DNA from 2 places in the Bradyrhizobium sp. 134 genome. Region 2 is predicted to be linked to the other one. Evidence: predicted binding sites of a transcription regulator. Region 2 holds the regulator's gene; the other holds the start of a gene.
What was found. Region 2 encodes LexA, which represses DNA repair genes until DNA is damaged. Its sites were predicted from a motif close to TGTTCNNNNTGTGTTCNG; they were not measured.
Positions count from the first base shown of each region.

Region 1: uvrA (excinuclease ABC subunit UvrA) is a predicted target of LexA. The motif match lies at 6,088-6,105, and genes of this name have one in related genera.

Region 1 covers NZ_JADPKX010000069.1:329,441-337,239, reverse strand. Annotated here, with positions in the region: gene IVA75_RS26735 (KUP/HAK/KT family potassium transporter) at 1-9, shown strand, start outside; gene gyrA (DNA gyrase subunit A) at 148-2,892, opposite strand; gene IVA75_RS26725 (single-stranded DNA-binding protein) at 3,264-3,761, opposite strand; gene IVA75_RS26720 (outer membrane beta-barrel protein) at 4,219-5,001, shown strand; gene IVA75_RS26715 (outer membrane protein) at 5,234-5,923, shown strand; gene uvrA (excinuclease ABC subunit UvrA) at 6,201-7,799, shown strand, end outside.
Region 2 covers NZ_JADPKX010000069.1:221,988-229,786, reverse strand. Annotated here, with positions in the region: gene IVA75_RS26230 (alpha-hydroxy acid oxidase) at 1-1,003, shown strand, start outside; gene IVA75_RS26225 (HAD family phosphatase) at 1,018-1,644, shown strand; gene IVA75_RS26220 (hypothetical protein) at 1,813-2,004, shown strand; gene glp (gephyrin-like molybdotransferase Glp) at 2,225-3,436, shown strand; gene lexA (transcriptional repressor LexA) at 3,612-4,313, shown strand; gene IVA75_RS26205 (hypothetical protein) at 4,778-5,212, shown strand; gene IVA75_RS26200 (ComEC/Rec2 family competence protein) at 5,344-7,623, opposite strand; gene IVA75_RS26195 (DUF2171 domain-containing protein) at 7,719-7,799, opposite strand, start outside.

The sequences.
Region 1 (7,799 bases), 110 kb from region 2:
GAGATTTAGCGCAATTCGTAGCCCGGATGGAGCGACTTGTCCGCCGTAGCTCTGAGAGCGAAGGCGGAGGCGCAATCCGGGACTCTCTGCGCGGCGCAAGAAACCCGGATTTCGCTTGTGCTCCATCCGGGCTACGGGGGTGACGCATCACTCCCCGTTTGCGTCTCCGTTCGCACCATTCCCGCTCTCGGCCTCTTCCGTGATGTGCTCGACCGAGACGACGTGTTCGTCCTCGGCGGTGTCGAACACGATCACGCCCTGGGTCGAGCGGCCGGCGACGCGGATGCCTTCGACCGGGCAGCGGATCAGCTGGCCCTTGTCGGTGACCAGCATGATTTGATCAGCGTCTTCCACGGGGAAGGATGCGACCAGATTGCCGTTGCGGTTGTTGACGCTCATGGCGACGATGCCTTTGCCGCCCCGGCCCGTGGTGCGGTACTCGTAGGACGAGGTCCGCTTGCCGTAGCCGTTGACGGAGACGGTCAGCACGACCTGCTCGGCCGCCGACATCTCGATGTAGCGCTCCTGGGCGAGCTGGAAGCTGCCGGAGGTCTCTTCGGCCTCGGCGTCCGCCGCCGGCTCCTCGGCCGCAGCTTCGCCGGCGACCGCACGACGCATCTTCAGATACGCCGAGCGCTCGTCGGACGTTGTCTCGACGTGGCGCAGGATCGCCAGCGAGATCACCTTGTCGCCCTCGGCAAGCGCAATGCCGCGCACGCCCATCGAGGTGCGGCCGGTGAACACGCGCACGTCGGTGACGGGGAAGCGGATGCACTGGCCGCCGGCGCCGGTCAAAAGCACGTCGTCGTGCTCGGTGCATATCTGCACGTCGACGATCGCTTCGTTGTCGTCGAGTTTCATCGCGATGATGCCGGAGCGGCGGACATCGACGAAGTCGGACAGCTTGTTGCGCCGGACGTTGCCGCCTGTCGTGGCGAACATCACGTCGAGATTGCCCCAGGTGGACTCGTCCTCCGGCAGCGGCATGATGGTGGTGATGCGCTCGCCCTGCTCTAGCGGCAGGATGTTGATCAGCGCCTTGCCGCGCGCATTCGGCGCGGCCATCGGCAGGCGCCAGACCTTGATCTTATAGACCTGGCCGCGCGAGGAGAAGAACAGCATCGGAGTATGCGTGGACGCCACGAACAGCCGGCTGACAAAATCCTCGTCGCGGGTCTGCATGCCGGCCCGGCCCTTGCCGCCGCGGCGCTGGGCCCGATAGGCCGACAGCGGCACGCGCTTGACGTAGCCGGCGTGAGAGACGGTGACGACCATGTCCTCGCGCTGGATCAGGTCCTCGTCCTCGACCTCGCCTTCCTGCTCGATGATGACGGTGCGGCGCGGGGTGGCGAACTCGGCCTTCACTTCGGCGAGTTCGGACTTGATGATTTCAAGCACGCGGTCGCGCGAGCGCAGGATGTCGAGATAGTCGGCGATCTCGCCGGCGAGCTTGTCGAGCTCCTCGCGGATTTCGTCGCGGCCGAGTGCGGTGAGGCGTTGCAGGCGCAAATCGAGAATGGCCCTCGCCTGCTCCATCGACAGCCGGATCGTGCCGTTCTCGCTGATGCGGTGGCGCGGATCGTCGATCAGCGTCAGCATGTCCTCGACGTCCCGGGCGGGCCAGTCGCGCGACATCAGGGTGTCGCGCGCGGTCGTCGGGTCGGGCGAGGTCCGGATGACGCGGATCATCTCGTCGATATTGGCGACCGCGATGGCGAGACCGACCAGGATATGGGCGCGATCACGGGCCTTGGCCAGCAGGAACTTGGTGCGCCGCGTGACGACCCGCTCGCGGAAGTCGACGAAGATCGCCAGCAGGTCCTTCAGATGCATGATCCGCGGACGGCCGCTGTCGAGCGCCACCATGTTGACGCCGAAGCTCGTCTGCAGCGGCGTGAACCTGTAGAGCTGATTCAGCACCACATCCGGCACGGCGTCGCGCTTCAATTCGATGACGACTCGGTAGCCATCGCGATCGGATTCATCGCGCAGGTCGCCGATGCCCTCGATCTTCTTTTCCTTGACCAGCTCGGCGATGCGCTCGACCATCGTCGCCTTGTTCACCTGGTAGGGAATCTCGGTGATGATGATCGCCTCGCGCTCCTTGCGGATGGTCTCGATCGCGACCTTGCCGCGCATCATGACCGAGCCGCGGCCGAGGTGATAGGCGGCGCGGATGCCTTGCCGTCCGAGGATGACGCCGCCGGTCGGGAAATCCGGTCCCGGCACGATGTTGATGAGCTCGTCGATGGTGAGCGCAGGGTTGTCGATCAGCGCGACGCAGGCGTCGATGACCTCGCCCAGATTGTGCGGCGGGATGTTGGTCGCCATGCCGACCGCGATGCCGCCGGCGCCATTGACGAGCAGGTTGGGGAACTTGGCCGGCAAGACCGACGGTTCGGTCTCGTTGTTGTCGTAGTTCGGCTGGAAGTCGACCGTGTCCTTATCGATGTCGGCCAGCAGAGCCAGCGCCACCTTCGTCAATCGGGCTTCGGTATAACGATAGGCAGCCGGGGGATCGCCGTCGACCGATCCGAAATTGCCTTGGCCGTCGATCAGCGGCACGCGCATGGAGAAGTCCTGCGCCATCCGGACCATGGCGTCGTAGATCGACTGGTCGCCATGCGGATGATATTTACCGATGACGTCACCGACCACGCGGGCGGACTTGACGTACTTCTTGTCCGGCGTGTGCCCCTGCTCGTTCATCGAGTACAGGATGCGGCGATGCACCGGCTTCAGACCGTCGCGGGCGTCAGGCAGCGCCCGCGCCACGATCACGCTCATGGCGTAGTCGAGATAGGACTTCTTCATCTCCTCGAAGATGGAGACGGGGCGAATATCCGAGGGTTGCGCCGGCTGGTCGCCGGGCTTGTCGTCGTCGTCAGCCAAGGGGAAATCCGGTGAGGTTTTATCTGGGAATCATATAGCGCATCGAGCCTCTGATAACCACCCTCGCGGCGATCTGGGAAGCGCTTTTTCCGCCTATTTTTCCAACAACTTAAGCCCTTGCGATCGGTGTCTTGGACAGCCCCCGTATCGACCTTGCAAAATCGCCGATCACGCGTCGAAAAACGCGCGGCGAGCTTGCCCCGTCAGCGCGCTTGCCAAGCCGCAATCCGAGCTCACCCGAAACATGAAGCGGGCCCGGAAATCCCGAGCCCGTCCTGCCGATTAGTGGGATTTTCTGACACGAGATGAGAAGCGCCGCCCATCCGGCCGGCGCGTCGCATTGAGACCCCGCGTTCTCAGAGCGGGATCGCTCAGAACGGGATATCGTCGTCCATGTCGCTGTTGCGGCCACCGCCGCCAGCGGCAACGGGACGGCGCGGTGCGCTGCTGACCGGACCGGAGGAGCCGAAATCGCCGCCCGGCTCGTCGCCGAAGCTGGCGCCTCCCCCACCACCGCTACGACCGTCCAGCATCGTCAGGGTCGAGTTGAAGCCCTGCAGCACGACTTCGGTCGAGTACTTCTCGACGCCGCTCTGGTCGGTCCATTTGCGGGTCTGGAGCGCACCCTCGACGTAAATCTTGGCGCCCTTCTTCAGATACTGTTCGGCGACCTTGCAGAGCCCTTCATTGAAGATCACGACGCGGTGCCACTCGGTCTTTTCCTTGCGCTCGCCGGTGGCCTTGTCGCGCCACGTCTCCGAGGTGGCGACGCTTAGATTGGCGATCGGCCGCCCGTCCTGGGTGCGGCGGATTTCAGGATCCTTGCCGAGATTTCCAACCAGAATGACCTTGTTGACGCTTCCCGCCATCTCCGCTCTCCGCTCCGAATGCCACTGAATTCAAGAAGGCCGGTCCGCTCCCCGCGTTCCGCCGTGCCCGTTGAGGCGACCCTATACGCTCGCCGAACGCTTGCGGACGACGATCAGTCCGTCACCCCTCCGGTTATCCCCACATATAGCATCGACCTCCAGTTCGTTCCAGATTTGTTCTTGGCGAAACCACCGCATCGATGTGGCGTCGATCGGCCAATGTAGTGCGGGAATGCGCGCAGCGGTTGGAACCTTTGTAGGTTCCCGAGAACGAGGGAAAGAACTTAAGATTCAGTGTGTTATGGGTACTCGCAGTGCCCCGTTCTTGTTGCATTTCGGAGACGGACTCTGCCGCCCCGTAGAGCTACGGTTTCCTCGGACTTAGTTCATATGGGCCCTCGCGCCTGATCAGCCGCTTCGGGGAAGAAAGAAGCGGACGAACCTGGGGAGACTGGCAATGAATAAGCTTCTTGTTGGTGCAATCGGTGCAGTGGCGATGGGCCTGTCGGCTCCCGCGAGCGCGGCGGATATGGCCGCGCGTCCCTACACCAAGGCCCCCGCGCCGGCGATTGCCACCATCTACGATTGGAGCGGCTTCTATATCGGCATCAACGGCGGCGGTGGCTCAAGCCACACGTGCTGGGACTTCGTCACGCCCGCGACCGGCGTTTTGGTCGGCGAAGGCTGTCACAATGCGACGGGGGGCACCGTCGGTGGCCAGATCGGCTATCGCTGGCAGTCCGCCAATTGGGTGTTCGGTCTCGAAGGCCAAGGCAACTGGGCCGACTTCCGGGGCGACAATGTGAGCACCCTCTTCCCGGGTACCGCTTTGGTGACGGGTGATCGCAACCGTTCCCGCATCGACGCTTTCGGCCTCATCACCGGTCAGGTCGGTTACGCCTGGAACAACGTGCTGTTCTACGTGAAGGGCGGCGCCGCCGTCGTCGGCGACAAGTACGACATCTACGCTGCTACAGGTACGCCCGGCGCGGGCGCGCTCCTGGCTTCGGCGCGGGAGACTCGCTGGGGTGGTACGGTCGGGGCCGGTCTGGAGTTCGGCTTCGCCCCGAACTGGTCGTTGGGCTTTGAGTACGACCACATCTTCCTTGGCGATCGCACGATCGGCTTCACAACGCCCCCAGGTGGGGTCTTCGGCAGCGACCGGATTCGGCAGGACGTCGACATGGGCCTCGTCCGCCTGAACTATCGCTGGGGCGGTCCGGTGATCGCGAGGTACTGATCGAACTGACATCCATCAAAGCAAGGCCGGCCTCGCGCCGGCCTTTTTCGTTGCTGTTCCCATGGGGGAACCAAAGGTCAGTAAATGCACCATTTTCAGGCCGCTGTGGCTTTCCAGTGACACAACTTGCGGCTTCAATGGTGTAAGTACGGCTTCAGTTGGGCAAGTGAGTCCGATGCCCTTCCTTATCGTGGAAGGCACAATCAGAAACTGGGACTGGGATTAGTTGAAAATGAAAAAGGTTTTGTTGGCTTCGGCCTGTTTGTTCGCTCTCGCTGCCCCGGCTTCGGCCGCTGATCTCGCGGCGCGCCCCTACACCAAGGCTCCGGTGGCCATGGCTTCGGTCTACAACTGGACCGGCTTCTACCTCGGTGTTGTCGGTGGCGGCGCCTGGGAAAATTCCTCGACCGACCCGAAGATGAAGGGCGGCTTCGTCGGCGGTACCGCCGGCTACAACTGGCAGACCGGCAATGTCGTGTTCGGCATCGAGGCCGATGGTGCCTGGGCTGACGTCAGCGCGTCGGTCACCGGCCCCGTTGCCGTCCCCGGCTTCGGCCTCGTCAGCACCACCCTCAGCTCGAAGACCGATGCGATGGGCACCGTGCGCGGCCGCATCGGCTACGCCGTCAACAACGTCCTGTTCTACGGCACCGGTGGTTACGCCTGGATCGACAACAAGCTCAGCATCAGCGCGCTCGGCGTGACCGTTTCCGACAGCAAGTGGCACTCCGGCTGGACCGTCGGTGCGGGCGTCGAAGCGTTCTTCGCTCCGCAGTGGTCGGTCAAGGGCGAGTACCTCTTTCGCAGCCTCGGCGGCGAGACCTACTTCTCGGGCGCCCTGCCCACCGGCACGCTCGAGTTTCACACCGTGCAGGTCGGCGTGAACTATCACTTCGGGGGCCCGATCGTCGCGAAGTACTGATCTTCGCTATCGACGCCATCGTGTTACGAAAGGCCGGCCTCGCGCCGGCCTTTTTGTTTGCCGGGCACGTTACTGCGCAGTTCCACCGCCCTGGCTCCTGCCAGATGCCGCCAGCGTGCCAACAATCGGTTGACGATTCGCAGACGCCACTGGAAATCCGTCCCCGTTCTTCCTACGTTCGCTCACATACCCATCGGCGCCGATCCCGGTTCCGGGCGAAGCGCGCCTATTCAGTTGGCGCGATCGCGCGCTTTTGGATTCCCTGAGGACCACCAGGATGGATGAAGTGATCAAGGCGAAGCGCCAACAACAGAACGCGGGATCAAACCTGCGCGCAATAACGATCCGTGGCGCGCGCGAGCACAACCTCAAGAACGTCGACGTCGAGATTCCCCGCGACAAGCTGGTGGTGTTCACGGGGCTGTCAGGCTCCGGCAAATCCTCGCTCGCGTTCGACACCATCTATGCCGAGGGCCAGCGCCGTTACGTCGAATCGCTGTCGGCCTATGCCCGCCAGTTCCTGGAAATGATGCAGAAGCCTGACGTCGACCAGATCGACGGCCTGTCGCCGGCGATCTCGATCGAGCAGAAGACGACGTCGAAGAACCCGCGCTCCACCGTCGGCACGGTGACCGAAATCTACGACTACATGCGCCTGCTGTGGGCGCGCGTCGGCGTGCCCTATTCGCCCGCCACCGGCCTGCCGATCGAGAGCCAGACCGTCTCGCAGATGGTCGACCGCGTGCTGGCGCTGCCCGAGGGCTCGCGCCTCTATCTGCTCGCGCCGGTCGTGCGTGGCCGCAAGGGCGAGTACCGCAAAGAGCTCGCCGAATGGCTTAAGAAGGGCTTTCAGCGCGTCAAGATCGACGGCGCCTTCCACGAGCTCGCGGAAGCCCCTGTGCTCGACAAGAAATTCCCGCACGACATCGACGTCGTCGTCGACCGCATCGTGGTGCGCGCCGACATCGGCCAGCGCCTCGCCGAAAGCTTCGAGACCGCACTGAAGCTCGCCGAGGGCCTCGCCGTCATCGAATTCGCCGGTGCGCCGGCTGCAGCAGCACCCGCGGAAGAGAAAAAGAAGACCGCAAAGATCCACGACAAGAGCGGACCCGAGCGCATGCTGTTCTCGGAAAAGTTCGCCTGCCCGGTCTCCGGCTTCACGATCCCCGAGATCGAGCCCCGGCTGTTCTCGTTCAACAATCCCTATGGCGCCTGCCCCGCCTGCGGCGGACTCGGCGTCGAGCAGCATGTCGACGAAGACCTCGTCATCCCCGACAAGGAACTTGCCATCGGCAAGGGCGCGATCGCGCCCTGGGCCAAGTCCTCGTCGCCCTATTACATTCAGACGCTGACTGCGCTCGGCAAGCACTACAAGTTCACGCTGACCACCAAGTGGAAGGATCTGCCCAAGAAGACGCAGAACGCGATCCTCCATGGCTCCGGCGAGGACGAGATCAAGTTCTCCTACGAGGACGGCGTCCGTTCCTACGACACCAAGAAGCCGTTCGAAGGCGTCATCACCAACATCAACCGCCGCTATCGCGAGACCGAGAGCGAGTGGGCGCGCGAGGAGCTGGCGAAGTATTTCCACGACGTGCCCTGCGAGGCGTGCCACGGCTTTCGGCTCAAGCCCGAGGCGCTCTGCGTCAAGATCGGCGGCAAGCATATCGGCGACATCTCCGAGATGTCGGTAAAGGGCGCCGGCGCGTGGTTCGAGACCGTTCCGGAGGCGCTGAACACCCAGCAGAACGAGATCGCCGGCCGCATCCTCAAGGAGATCCGCGAGCGCCTCACCTTCCTGCTCGACGTCGGCCTCAACTACCTCACGCTGTCCCGCTCCTCCGGCACGCTGTCCGGCGGCGAGAGCCAGCGCATC
Region 2 (7,799 bases):
CGTCGGCGCGGCCGAAACCGAGACCACGATGCGTCGCAACCGCATGGCGCTGGACGAGATCGCCTTCCGCCCGCGTGTGCTGCGCGATGTCCGCAAGGTCACCGGCTCGGTCGAGCAATTCGGCCGCAAGATGCGCCTGCCGGTGGTACTCGCCCCTGTCGGCGCGCTCGAGATCTTCGATCCGGATGGTGCGGCGAGCGTGGCACGCGCCTGCGGCACTTTCGGTGCGGCGCACATGCTCAGTTCGGTGTCCGAGCCCGGCCTCGAGAAGACCGCCGAAGCTGCGCCCGACGCGCTGCGCCTCTACCAGCTCTATGTGCGCGGCGATGACGCCTTCGTCGCCGACGTCGTCAGCCGGGCTGAGAAGAACGCCTATGCCGCCTTCTGCCTGACCGTCGATACCGCTCATTACAGCCGTCGCGAACGTGACATCGCCAAACGCTACGTTCGCGAGAGCCGCCTGCGCGCCACCGGCGGCGATTACCAGAAGGGTCTGGAGTGGCGGACGGTGAAGATGATAAAGGACAAGTTCAAGATCCCGCTGATCCTCAAGGGCATCGCGACGCCGGAGGACGCGCTGATCGCGATCGATCACGGCGTTGAATGGATTTACGTCTCCAACCACGGCGGCCGTCAGCTCGATCACGGTCGCGGCGCCATGCACGTGCTGCCCGAGATCGTTGACGCCGTGAACGGCCGCGCCAAGATCATGGTCGATGGCGGCGTCTGTCGCGGCACCGACATCGTCAAGGCGATCGCGGCGGGCGCCGACCTCGTCGGCATCGGCCGGCTGCAATGCTGGGCGCTGGCGGCGGCCGGCGAAGCCGGCGTGGCCCGCATGCTGGAGCTGCTCGAAGACGAAGTGCTGCGCTGCCTCGGCCTCTTGGGTGCGACCTCGTTCGCCGAGGTCAACAAATCCTGCCTGCACCAGGCCACCGCAACCAACGCGCCGAGTGTGTTCAGCGCGTTTCCGCTGTTCGACCACGAGCCGTATCGATACTGAGTGAAAGGACGAAGGTGACATCGCTCTCTCCCGGCAGCGCGGATGCGCTTCTGTTCGATCTCGGCCGCGTGGTGCTCGATATCGATTTCTCCAAGGCGATCGCCTGTTGGGCGGGACATGCCGGCTGCAAGCCTGAAGCCATCGTCGCGCGCTATGTGCGGGACAGCGAAGCCTATCGGTTGCACGAGATGGGCAAGATCAGCGATGAGGACTATTTCGCCTCACTGCGAGCCTCGCTCGGAATCGGCATTTCGGATGCGCAGTTCCTGGAAGGCTGGAACGCGATCTTCGCCGGCGAAATGCCTGACATCGCCGCGCTGCTGCCTCGCGCAGCGAAGCAGATGCCGCTCTATGCTTTCTCCAACACCAACCGGCCGCATGTGGACCATTTCTCGAGGGAATATGCCGGCGTCCTCGGCCATTTCCGCGAGCTGTATTTGTCGTCCAGCATCGGCTTGCGCAAACCGGATGCGGAGGCCTTCGACCACGTCGTTGCGGCGATCGGCGTGCCCGCCGGGCGCATCGTGTTCTTCGACGATCTTGCCGAAAACATCGAGGGAGCGCGGGCGCGCGGCTTGACAGCCGTGCATGTGACCTCGCCGCGTGACGTCGGGAACGCATTTAAGGCATTGGGCATTTGACGACGAGCCGGTGTCGCGAAACCCACTGCGGCACGGCCCGACGGGACCAATTTTGAAAAATTGAGGAACCCGATCACTTTGTGCATTTTTATACAGAGTTCCCGGAACGGAATACCACCTTCCGGACTCTTAGAGTCCGTTGGGACTTCTACGGACGGATGCATCATCGTGTTGGGCAAAACCTACCTCACCAAGCAGGCCTCTCTTCTTCTTGAATTCGCGAGGACAACTTCAGATTCGGACCTTTCCGCCAAGCTTGTGAGCAAGGCCGCCGACCTGAAATCCCAGGCCGATCCGCTGCCCGACAAGGATCAGGGACCCAAGGCGCCCGACGTAACTCACGGGCAGCCAGGGAGCTGATCGATGCAGTCCGGGGCGCTCGTCGTTCTCGTCTTGCCATGACCACTGTCCTGCCGATCTGACACGTTCTTCGGATCATGCCGCAACGCGCTTGATCCTGCCTTCCGGAACAATGCGGTGGGATGACTGCACCCGCTCAGCCGTTTTTGCCTCTGCGCGCGCGCTCGGCTAGAAGACGTGCGGAACATTCGCCCGAACGTGCCGAGCAGGAGTTTTCGCCGTGGCCTTGATGCCGGTTTCCGACGCGCTTGCCGCGGTGCTGGCGGGTGCAGAGCCGCTGCCGGATGAAATGATTTCCCTCGACCAGGCCTACCATCGCGTGCTCGCGGGTGACGTGGCGGCGCGGCGCACGCAGCCGCCGCAGGCGATGTCGGCGATGGACGGCTACGCGGTGCGCGCGGCCGATGCCGCGACGATCGATTCGGAGCTCACCATCATCGGCGAAGTCGCGGCGGGCCGACCGTTCGCGGGGATGGTCGGCGCCGGCGAGGCCGTGCGGATCTTCACCGGCGGCGTCGTTCCCGGTGGCGCGGACGCCGTCGTGATCCAGGAGGACACCGTCGCCGCCGGCAAGCGCATCACGATCAAGGAAGCCGCGATCGCCGGTCGGCACATCCGCCCCGCAGGCGTCGATTTCCGCGAGGGCGACGTGCTCCTGCGCAAGGGAAATCGTCTCACCGAGCGCGACCTCGCCCTCGCCGCCGGGATGAACCATCCGCACCTTGGCGTTTTCAGGCGTCCGAAAGTCGCGATTCTCGCCACCGGCGACGAGCTGGTGATGCCGGGCACCATGCCCGGCCACGGCCAGATCGTCTATTCCAACGGCTACGCCCTGCACGCGCTCGCCCGCAGCGAGGGCGCCGAGACCATCGACCTCGGTATTGCCGCCGACACGCTGGAGGCGACCGCCGCCGGCATCCGCCGCGCCCGCGAGAGCGGCGCCGACATCCTGATCACGACCGGCGGCGCATCGGTCGGCGACCACGATCTGGTCCAGCAGGCACTGCGGGTCGAAGGCATCGCAATGGCGTTCTGGAAGATCGCGATGCGGCCAGGCAAGCCGATGATGCACGGGCGGCTCGGCGCAATGGGTGTGATCGGCCTGCCGGGCAATCCCGTGTCGTCCTACGTGTGCGCTTTCCTGTTCATGGTGCCGCTGATTCGCGCCCTGTCGGGCCGTTCGGTGATTCACCATCGCCGTGAACGCGCCGTGCTCGGCCGCGACGTCGGCGCCAACGACCAGCGCGAGGACTATCTGCGCGCGCATCTGGAGGAGCGTGACGATGGCACGCGCGTCGTTCTTCCCGTCAATCATCAGGACTCTTCGCTGCTTGCGAATCTCGCTGCAGCACAGGTACTTCTCGTGCGCGCACCGTTCGCGCCGAAGGCCGAAGCCGGCACGGCTTGCGAAGTGTTGCGGCTCCCCGTCTGAGCGTCCGGCAATGCACGTTCCGCGAACTTTGCTCTGTTCACGGTAAATTAAGCAGTTGCGGAACATGTATCGAACATATAGTGTCCGTTCATGATTTGTTTCGAGCATGTAGCGGCTTATTGCCGAATTCAGCGTCTCGGAATCGGACGACATCAACCGGGGGACTTTGGTCGAGATGTTAACGCGCAAACAATACGAGCTTCTGCGGTTCATCAGTGAACGTCTGAAGGAAAGCGGCGTACCGCCCTCCTTCGACGAGATGAAGGATGCGCTCGACCTGCGCTCGAAGTCGGGCATCCATCGCCTGATCACGGCGCTCGAGGAGCGTGGCTTCATCCGACGCCTGCCCAACCGCGCCCGTGCGATTGAAGTCATCAAGCTGCCGGAGCTCCAGGCAGCCGCCGGCAGCCGCCGCGGCTTCACGCCGAGCGTCATTGAGGGCAATCTCGGCAAGGTGCGTGCGAGCTCCAGCCTGCCCGCGGACGAGGGCGAACGTCCCGTCGCGGTGCCGGTGATGGGTCGCATCGCGGCCGGCACGCCGATCGAGGCGTTGCAGACCCGCAGCCATACTATCAGCGTACCGCCTGACATGCTCGGCTCGGGCGAGCATTACGCGCTCGAAGTGCGCGGTGATTCCATGGTCGAGGCCGGCATCCTCGATGGCGACATGGCGCTGATTCAGCGAAACGAGAGCGCCGATACCGGCGACATCGTGGTGGCGCTGATCGACGACGAGGAAGCCACGCTGAAGCGCTTCCGCCGTCGCGGCGCCTCGATCGCGCTCGAGCCCGCCAACGCGGCCTATGAGGTCCGCATCCTGCCACCCAACCGGGTGAAGATTCAGGGCAAGCTGATCGGGCTTTACCGGAAGTACTGATACCGGGCGTCCTTGATACCGGGAGTACTTCATACCGGAGGTGCTTGGCGCCGCGCGCGCTTCCGATCGGCATCGCCGGTCAGGGATTGGAGCGGATCATCGTCCGCTCCGGCTGGGTAGTCTTTCTGGTTCTGCACAGACTATCCGGCCCCTCCTTCGGCGCTGGCTCCTCGCGACGCCCACGAAGCGGAACTGGTTCGCGGCGCAAGTGTTCGAGGAAACAGCGGCCAGCGATCAAGCTCGACCGTTGCGGTCAAGCCGGCGATATTCGCGCACGCGCCTCCCGAATGCATCGCAGCAGGCTTTGTTCCTATTGAATGCGGGAAAGATAATGTGATCGCGGCTTGCGGAAACCAGCCGCAGATTTGCCCACAACCAAGCAGAGCGTTCATGCTTCAACTCTGATAGAGGCCTGCGCCTCGATTAAGAGACGCGGGTTGCTATCCCAGCATGAGGAGCACCCGATGTGTGACTACAGCCTGCATGCCGTCGCGTCGCGCCCCGCCGAAGTCGGCGAGACGATCGTCACGACAAGCTTCCGCGGCACCTCGACGCGCGGCTTCGCCTCGGCAGCCGATCCGTCTGTTGCCGTGTGCCTGCTGCCGGGAACGGAGCTCGCCTTCGCCGACGACGTTCGCTACGACAATCGCTGGATCTGGACGCGCACCATCAATTCCCGCGTGGGCAAGTTCGGCAAGATCGACCCGCACGTTCCCGACCGCCATCATGACGCGATCGAATTCCCGGACGGCAAATATGTGCTGGTGACGCAGCTCGTCGAAGGCCAGCGCGCGACCGTGCTGCAACTGCCTGTGACCGAGCCGGTGACGGAGCGCGAGCACAAGGCGCAGGTCATCGCCGACAGGCAGCCGACCGTCACGCGCCTGCCGATCGGCTGACGCAGCCGGCTACGAGGTCGGAGGTCAAGATTGAATCGCCATCGCCGGCCGTGGCCGGCGAGATGGCGTGGTTTGCGCCCAGCGAATCCGAGCAGATGCACCGATCCACTGCATTGCTCCGCACCGTCAGATCAATCGTCGGCCTGCAAGTCGGTCTCCGCCGGCGTTGCGTCCTTGATGCGGGGCGCGATCGCCTTCGGCGCAAGGCTGCCGTCGAAATCACCCTCGCCTGCGCCGGCTGGCAACCAGGGGCGGCTCGCGCCTCTCGCCCTCACCGCGTGAACCACAAAGCCGTCACCACGCTGCGTCAGCGCCAGCGCACTCTGACTGGCGAGCCGTTGCCGATCGACCACCATCGCCGCGCAATCGGGCGGCGCGGGGCGTGTCGTCACCACCAGCGCGGCCCGACTACAATCGTCCGCAAGAGCGTCGACGCGCAGTGCCAGCGCGACCAACCTCCCGTCGGCCAGTGGCGTCACGCAGCCCGATTCGTCACATGACACGCCATCGGCCAGCGAGGCTCTGCCGGCATCGCGCGGATCGGCGTCGGCAGCGAGCCATTCCTTGAGCAAAAAGCTGTCCTTGCTCGTCCTGATCAGGTGCAGATATCCGTCCCTGCCCCGCACCGCGACGCTGGCGCCATCCCCGGCAATCAGGATGTCGGGCTGCCGCGCCGACAGTCCCCAGAGGATCGCTGCCAGCAGGACCAGGGCGCCGGACCAGCGTAGCGGCGTGCGCAACAAGCCTAGCACAATGATTCCCAGGCTCGCCGCGATCAGCGACGTGATCCCGAACGCCGGGATGCGGCCGACCGCGCCCGGCAATGCCGCGACCCAGCGCGAGACCGCGACCATCCACTCGATGCCGATCCCCATCAGCCACCAGAACACGCTGTCCAGCCCGAACGGCGCAGCAAGCAGCCCCAACAATCCCGCCGGCATCACCAGCGCCGAGACCACCGGCATCGCGCAGAGATTGGCAAGCACGCCAAACGGCGTGACACGGTGGAAATGGAAAGCGGCGTAGGGCGTGGTCGCAAGTCCCGCAATCAGCGAGGCCATGAACAGCATCGCGATCTCGCGGCCACCCCACATCGCAATGCGCGCGGTCGCCGAATGGTCCGGCGAGGCAAACAAATTGGGCATGCCGATCTGCACCAAGGCGACGAGCCCGAGCGTTGCCGCAAACGACATCTGAAAACTCGGATGCACCAGTGCTTCCGGCGCGACCGCCAGCACGATCAGCGCGGCGACAGCAAGCGTGCGAAAGGTGATGGCGCGGCGATCGACCATCACCGCGATCAGCACTACCGCCGTCATGAAGAACGATCTTTGCGTTGCGACCTCCGCGCCCGACAGCAGCAGGTAGAACGCAGCAGCGACCAGCGCGGCGGCCGCCGACCATTTCTTGATGGCGAAGCCGGCCGCAAGTCCCGGGATCAGAGCGAGCAGCGCCCGCACCGCGAAGAACACGACACCGGCAACGACGGCCATGTGATAACCGGAAATCGAGAGCACGTGGCCGAGACCGGAGATGAACATCGCATCGTTGACGGGCGTGGTGATCGCATCGCGCCGCCCGGTAAGCAGCGCGGTCGCGATCGCCCGGTTGTCGCCGTCGAGCGTCGCCCGGATGCGGGCATCGATCGCATCGCGCAGGCCTTGCATGAAGGCCGCATAACGCAGCCGCAAGCCGGCGGTCTCAGGCGGCGGCGCCGCCGTGATTGCGCCCATCGCGAAACCGGAGGCGCCGATGCCCTGGAAGAACATGTCACGCGAAAAGTCGTAGCTGCCGGGCCGCACCGGCGCGAGCGGCGGCATCAACCGTGCCTTCAGCTGAACGAAGCTACCGACCTCCGGCGCGGTGCCTTTGCGGACCGACAGGCGCACGCGCTCAAGCCTGACGTCGCTGCGTTGCGCCTCCATCGCAGTGACGCGCAGCACGAAACGATCGGTACGCTCGCGGATGTCGCGAGCCTCGACAAAGCCCGACAACGACACCGAATAGAGCGCCTTTGCCAGCACCGGGTGGGCGATGCGCGCCGTCTTCCAGGTCGCGACGGCAAAGCCGGCCGCGACCGCCGCGATCATGATGGCTGGGGCGAACAGCCGGCTCCGCCGCAACAGAGCCGCGCCAAGCAGGAGTGCGATGGCGGTCGTGGCAACGACCCACAGTACTGGCTCGTGATCGGCAGAGAAATAAAGCGCGATGCCGCAGCCAAACGCTACGGGCACCCACGGCAACAGCCGCCCGGCGCCAGCCTCGGCGCGTAGCCATGCGCGGAGGGTCTCGGCCAGCGATGTCCAGAGGTCGAGGCCTGCAGGCGCGAGGCCGCCCGCGGACGCGGTGCGGCCCGCGGGCCACGTCCCTGCGATCCCCTGCGACCGTACCGGCCGGCCCGGCTCCGCCATTTCGTGCACTCGATGATCCGCAACGAAGTCAGAAGCTACCGGAACGTGCAGGCGGGCGGATAGCGGTACGGATCAGGAACGAAAGGTTGCGATCGCTACTTTTCCTCTTCCATCGTCACAGCGACATCGGCCTTGGCCGACAGCCGAACCTTGTTGCCCTCAATATCGGCGACGAG